DNA from 2 places in the Gordonia sp. NPDC003585 genome. Region 1 is predicted to be linked to the other one. Evidence: riboswitches for the same ligand, from Rfam matches in the RefSeq annotation. Region 1 holds a riboswitch; the other holds the start of a gene.

Region 1 (3,299 bases):
GTGAGGAAGCCGTCGTGCCCCTTGTCGGAGCGGAGGACCTGCAGCCCGCCGACGCAGTTGCCGAGTTCCTCGGCGAGTTCGACCTGTAACCGCAACGGGTACAGGCGATCTGAGTCGATGCCGCCGACAATGGTCGGCACCTGACACGAGTTGAGCGCTGCCGTGACGCCACCGCGTCCGCGTCCGACGTCGTGGTGGTTGAGTACTTCGCTGAGGACGACGTAGCTGCCCGGATCGAATCGTTCCTTGAGCTTCTCGGCTTGGTGCTCGAGATAGCTCTGCATCGCGTAACGTCCACCCTCCAATGGGTTTTCGTCGCCCTGAGGTGCATTCGCGAACCGCTCGTCGAGTTCCACCTCGCTGCGGTAGGTGAGATGTGCGATGCGCCGCGCGATACCCATGCCGGTCAACGGCTGTGCACCGGTGGCGTGGTAGTCACCGCCCTGCCAGTTCGGGTCGGCCTTGATGGCGGCGATTTGTGTTGTCTGCGTGCCGATCTGGTCGGCGGTGGCTCGTGCACCGACGGCGAGCACCAGTGCGCTGCGCACTCTGTCGGGGTATTCGATTGCCCACTCGAGAGCCCGCGCACCTCCCATCGAACCGCCGAGAACCGCTCCGACGCTGCGGATTCCGAGTCGGTCCATGAGTGCGACCTCGGCCCTGACCTGGTCGAGCACGCTGATCTGGGGGAAGCGCGAACCCCACGGAACCCCGTCGGCGTCGAGCGATGCGGGACCGGTGGATCCACGGCAGCCGCCGAGAACGTTGGCCGAGATCACGCACCACTCGTCGGTGTCGATGGCGCAGCCGGGGCCGATCAGTCCGTCCCACCATCCGGGGGAGGCGTGATGTGCGTCGGCCGGGCCGGTGACATGCGAATCACCGGTCAGTGCATGCAAAGTGAGGATGACGTTGTCGCGCGACGGCGACAACGTCCCCCAGCGTTGGAACGCCAGGGTGACGTTGTCGATCTGCTCGCCGCTGTCCAGCGGTATCGACCCGACCGGGACACTGATCAGCTGCCCGTCTGGGGCGTTCTCCCAGTCGGGCTGATCGGCTTGTTCCGTCCGCCGGTCGATGCTCACCGACACCGCTGTCACACTCCTGTCTGTCGTTACTTCGCTGCCGCGAATCCGGTTTCGAGGTCGGCGAGGATGTCGTCGATACCCTCGATGCCGACCGCGAGCCGCACGAGGCCCGGGGTGACGCCGGCGGCCAGTTGTTCGTCGGGGACGAGTTGGCTGTGCGTCGTCGACGCCGGATGGATGACCAGCGAACGCACGTCGCCGATGTTGGCGACGTGGCTGTGCAATGTCAGCGCGTCGACGAACTTCTTGCCCGCGTCGACGCCGCCGGCGATCTCGAAGCCGATGATCGCGCCCTGGCCCTTGGGGAGCAGCTTCTGGCCGCGCTCGTACCAGGCCGAGCTGGTCAGGCCGGCGTAGGCGACCGACTCGACCTGCGCGTGGTCGTTGAGGAACTCCGCCACGCGCTGGGCGTTGGCCACGTGCCGCTCGATGCGCAGGCTCAGCGTCTCGAGTCCCTGCGCGAGCAGGAAGGCGTTGAACGGCGAGATGGCCGCACCGGTGTCACGCAACCACTGCACGCGTGCCTTGAGTGCGTAGGCGGGCGCGCCCAGGTCGGCGAACACGGCGCCGTGGTAGCTGGGGTCGGGGGTGGTGAAGCCGGGGAACAGGTCCTGACCGTCGCGCTGCACGCGCCAGTCGAAGGTGCCGCCGTCGACGATCACGCCACCGATCGCGGTGCCGTGGCCGCCGATGTACTTGGTGGCCGAGTGCACCACGATGTCGGCGCCGTGGGCGAGCGGGTTCAGCAGGTACGGCGTGGCAACGGTGTTGTCGACGATGAGGGGCAGTCCGTTGCGGTGGGCGACCTCGGAAATACCTTCGACGTCGAGGATTTCGTTGTTCGGGTTGGAGATGGTCTCACCGAACAGTGCGCGGGTGTTGTCGCGGATGGCGGCCTGCCACGAGTCGAGATCCTCGGGATCGTCGACGAAGCTCACCTCGATGCCCAGCTTGGGCAGGGTGTAGTGGAAGAGGTTGTAGGTGCCGCCGTACAGACGCGGGCTCGACACCACGTGTCCGCCGGTCTCCACGATGTTGAGGATCGCGTAGGTCTCGGCGGCCTGACCCGACGCCAGCAGCAGAGCTGCGACGCCACCCTCGAGAGCGGCAATCCGCTGCTCGACGGCATCCTGCGTCGGATTCATGATGCGCGTGTAGATGTTGCCGGGTTCGGCGAGGCCGAAGAGGTTGGCGGCGTGGGTGGTGTCGTTGAACGTGTAAGACGTGGTCTGGTAGATCGGCAGTGCGCGTGCGTTGGTCGCCGGGTCGGGACCCTGGCCGGCGTGGATCTGCTTGGTCTCGAAGCTCCAGTTGTCCGCTGGATTCTGGCCGTCGTTGGCTACGTCAGACATGGGGGAATGATCTCTTTCTACGGTCGGCAGGGAATTGACCCTGTTGGGGTCCGACCTTCGGACCCGCGCTTGCCGGGGAGTCGCTTTCGCGGTCCCACAACCCGGTCATCACCCGGAGCACCCCACCGCGGTTGGAGGGTTGCCGATCAGCGAGCCGGGGCTTGGCGCTGATGCTCATGACCTGGCGTCAAGGATATAACACGCGGATCTGTCCGAGAGAACCCTCCTACTCGGGGTGGGTCGAACCTCGGAGGGCTGTAGTCCGACCGGGTGAACTGCATGAATCCGTATCCCAAAAGCCCAGTTCGAGATCGTTAGCTTTGCTACTTATACTTCGCGTTTCGCGATCGTGGATCTAACATCATCTCAGCCCCGGGTCTCGACAGAAACCCCCCCGCTCTGCGTCCCGGGTTGGACGAAAGACTGGAACAAATGTCTGATCGGCCCGTCGCCGCAGCCGGATCCCCTTCATCCAACTTCTCTGTGTCGCACCGATCGGCCGTCGTGCTGGTCGCGCTCGTATCCGCGCTTGCGGTGGTGATTGCGTACTGCTTGCCGGGAGTGGTCGGGCAGGCGCGGGCTACTGAATGCACTTCGAATGGTGCGGTTGTCATCGTCGGCGGAACCAATGACCCTGATGCCAAGGCGCTGGTCGGGGTTGAGCAGAGGTACACCAGTGGTTGGGCTGGCTACACACCCCATGCGTCGAAGCCATACGACGTCATTTACGCCGATTATCCGACGACGCTGTGGCCGCTCGGTGCGGCCGGATACGACGACAGCGTTTCGCAAGGGCGATCGTCGACCAAGTCAGCAATCGCGAGTTACAGCCAGGCTTGTCCGGGGAAGCCGATTGTCG
Region 2 (3,299 bases), on a different contig from region 1:
GACGGTCGCGATGTTCCAGGAGCGGCTGCGTCTGCTCGACGGCGCCGAGGCGTGTTTCGCGACGGCCAGCGGCATGGCCGCGGTGTTCGTCGCGCTGGGTGCGCTGCTGAAGACCGGTGACCGACTGGTGGCGGCCCGCAGTCTGTTCGGGTCGTGCTTCGTGGTCTGCAACGAGATCCTGCCGCGGTGGGGTATCGAGACGGTCTTCGTCGACGGCGAGGACCTCGACCAGTGGGAGCAGGCGCTGTCGGTACCGACCGACGCGGTGTTCTTCGAGACCCCGTCGAACCCGATGCAGGTGCTCGTCGACGTGGAGAAGGTGTCGGAGATGGCGCATGCGGCCGGCGCAAAGGTGGTGCTGGACAACGTCTTCGCCACACCGCTCCTTCAGCGCGGCCTGGATCTCGGGGCCGACGTCATCGTCTACTCCGCGACCAAGCACATCGATGGCCAAGGCCGCGTGATGGGCGGCGCGGTCCTCGGCACCAAGGAGTACATCGACGGACCCGTGCAGACGCTGATGCGTCACACCGGCCCGGCCATGAGCCCGTTCAACGCGTGGACCCTGGTCAAGGGACTTGAGACCATGCAGCTGCGCCTCGACGCGTCGGTCGCTTCGGCGCTGCGGGTCGCCGAATTCCTGGAGCGCGACACCCGCGTCCGGTGGGTGAAATACCCGTTCCTGCAATCACATCCGCAGTACGACCTCGCGAAGTCGCAAATGGGTGGCGGTGGCACCGTGGTGACCTTCGAGCTCAACGACCGCTCCGGCGTCGACGGCAAGAAGCGCGCATTCGAGGTGCTCAACGGCCTGCACATCATCGACATCTCCAACAACCTCGGAGACTCGAAGTCGCTGATCACGCACCCGGCAACCACCACTCATCGTGCGATGGGACCGGAAGGGCGTGCGGCGATCGGGCTCGGCGACTCGGTGGTGCGACTGTCGGTCGGGCTCGAGGGCGCCGACGACCTCATCGAAGACCTCGACCGCGCGTTGGGCTGACGCTCGGGCCCCGGGCTCCGAAACTGCTCACGATTTCCGCCCTGGCGAGAGGCGTCGTCGACGATATGTCAACGGGTCGTCTGCCTCGGGCGGATTTCCGGTGCAGGTTTCGGGGGCGGATTTCAGAGGGCCAAGCCTGTGGCGCGATCAGCCGTAGTCACCGACACCGAGCGCGTTCAGAACGGTGCGCAGTTTGACGGCCGTCTCGTCCAGTTCGGCCTGCGGGTCGGAGTCGGCGACGATGCCGCCACCCGCCCAGGTGCGAAGGTGCCGGTGGTCGGCGGCCAGTTCGAGGCACCGGATGGTGACCATCCACTCGCCGTCGCCGTGCGCGTCGCACCAGCCGAGCGCGCCGGCGTAGAAGCCTCGATCACCTTCGATCTCCCGAATCATCTCTGCCGCAACATCACTCGGTGTGCCGCACACCGCTGGTGTCGGGCCGAGGAGTAGCGCGAGGTCGAGGGCGGTGGTCGCCGGGTCACGCAGTGTCGCACGGATCGGCGTGGCCAGATGCCACAATTCCCCGGTAGAACTGATCTCGGGTTCCGGCGGTGCGTCGACGTGGTCGCAGAGCTGGGCCAGTCGTTCGCGGATGTGGTCGACGACGAAGGCGTGCTCGGCGCGGTCCTTGGCAGACGCGGCGAGTCGCTCGGCGGCGGCGGCGTCTGCGGTCGGGTCGTCCGACCGCGGCGCCGACCCGGCATACGGATGACACGTGACCTCGCGACCGTGCTTGCGCAACAACATCTCTGGGCTTGCGCCGAGCAACCATGCGCCGGTGCCGAGGTCGACGGCGAATGCGTTGTGCCCGGCATTGCCGCCCGCGAACACCTCGACCAGCTCGCCAGGGTCTACCGGCGGATCGACCTCGAGGTCGACTCGTCGGGCCAACACCACCTTGTCGACCTCGCCGGCGACGATGCTCTTGATCGCGTTCGCGACCCGGTCGCGGTGTTCGGCGGCGTCCGGGTGAAAACTCTGGGCGACCACGGTCCGTGGCGTCGCGGGTCGACCGCCCAGCGGTGCGTCGTCGAAGTCGAGCCGGTTCGGTGCGACGAGGGCTACTGCGTCGTGTGGGTCGAAACCGATGGCCCCGGTCAGCGACCTGATCTGGCCCGATCGCAATGCGGCCGACGCGGCGTCGACCTCGGTGAATCGCCGCGCTACGCCGTGGGCGCGCACGGTGCCACGGGGTCGGGAGAGGACGAACACGGTCGGGTCGGTCGGCTGCACTCCCTCACGCTACCGAGTGAGTGCACCCCTATTTCCGCTCACGCTGAGTGAAAATTGACACCCCTGGGCCTCGTCGGTCACTCTTGGTGCAGGTCATGAGTGCCAGTGACAAGCCCCGGCTCGCTGGTCGGCAACCCTCCTCCGTTGGTGGGGTGCTCCGGGTGACGACCTGGCCGTTTTCGACGTGAACGCGGCAAGCACGGATTCCTAGGAGTATTTGCCATGACTGCTGTCCTTCCTGTCGCTCGCGAGACACGCTTCGACGTCGCTGCCGCGGCACCCGTCGTCGGCGCCGACACGTGCGTGCCCCTGATCACCGGCGAGAGCATTCGCTACGCGAACCTCGACTACGCCGCGAGTGCACCCGCGCTGACCTCGGTCGCCGACGCCGTGACGCGCTCGCTGTCTGAGTACGCCAGCGTCCACCGCGGTGCCGGCTACCTGTCGCAGCTCAGCACCACCCGCTACGAGGAGTCGCGCGAGACCGTGCGCCGATTCCTGCGGGGCCGCACCGACGACACCGTCGTGTTCACCCGCAACACCACCGACGCCATCAACCTGGCCGCGCATATCACCCCGGGCGACGTGGTGGTCCTCGACATCGAGCACCACGCGAACCTGCTGCCGTGGACCACGCCGCTCGATCCGGCCACTCGTGTGCGGGGTCGGGTGGTCGAGGCGTGCGACACCATCGCCGACACGCTGATAGCGCTCGAGGCCGAATTGGCGTCGAAACCCGCTGCACTGCTTGCCGTCACGGCCGCGTCGAATGTGACCGGAGAGGTGCTGCCGATTGGACGCCTCGCGTCGATCGCCCATCGTCACGGCGCGCGGATCCTGGTCGACGCCGCGCAACTGGTTGCGCACCAGCCGATCTCGATCGTCAGCCACGGCATCGACTATCTAGTCTTCTCCGGACACAAGACCTACGCGCCGTTCGGTGCGGGTGTGCTCATCGGGCGCCCGGACTGGTTCGACGCGGCAACGCCGTATCTCGCCGGCGGTGGTGCCACCCGCGACGTCTCCGCGGGTGGCGTCACCGCAACGTGGCACACCGGCC

The links. Region 1 has a riboswitch for S-adenosylmethionine ahead of ABZW74_RS05075 (bifunctional o-acetylhomoserine/o-acetylserine sulfhydrylase). Riboswitches for the same ligand answer to the same signal wherever they lie in the genome.
Region 2: another riboswitch for S-adenosylmethionine. It lies ahead of ABZW74_RS19620 (aminotransferase class V-fold PLP-dependent enzyme); the one in region 1 lies ahead of ABZW74_RS05075 (bifunctional o-acetylhomoserine/o-acetylserine sulfhydrylase).

What each region holds. Positions count from the first base shown of each region.
Region 1 covers NZ_JBEXMX010000012.1:67,135-70,433, reverse strand. The annotation lists gene ABZW74_RS05080 (homoserine O-acetyltransferase) at 1-1,091, opposite strand, end outside; gene ABZW74_RS05075 (bifunctional o-acetylhomoserine/o-acetylserine sulfhydrylase) at 1,115-2,440, opposite strand; SAM riboswitch class IV at 2,501-2,622, opposite strand; gene ABZW74_RS05070 (PE-PPE domain-containing protein) at 2,873-3,299, shown strand, end outside.
Region 2 covers NZ_JBEXMX010000082.1:7,745-11,043, forward strand. The annotation lists gene ABZW74_RS19610 (O-succinylhomoserine sulfhydrylase) at 1-1,006, shown strand, start outside; gene ABZW74_RS19615 (isochorismate synthase) at 1,154-2,218, opposite strand; SAM riboswitch class IV at 2,331-2,445, shown strand; gene ABZW74_RS19620 (aminotransferase class V-fold PLP-dependent enzyme) at 2,462-3,299, shown strand, end outside.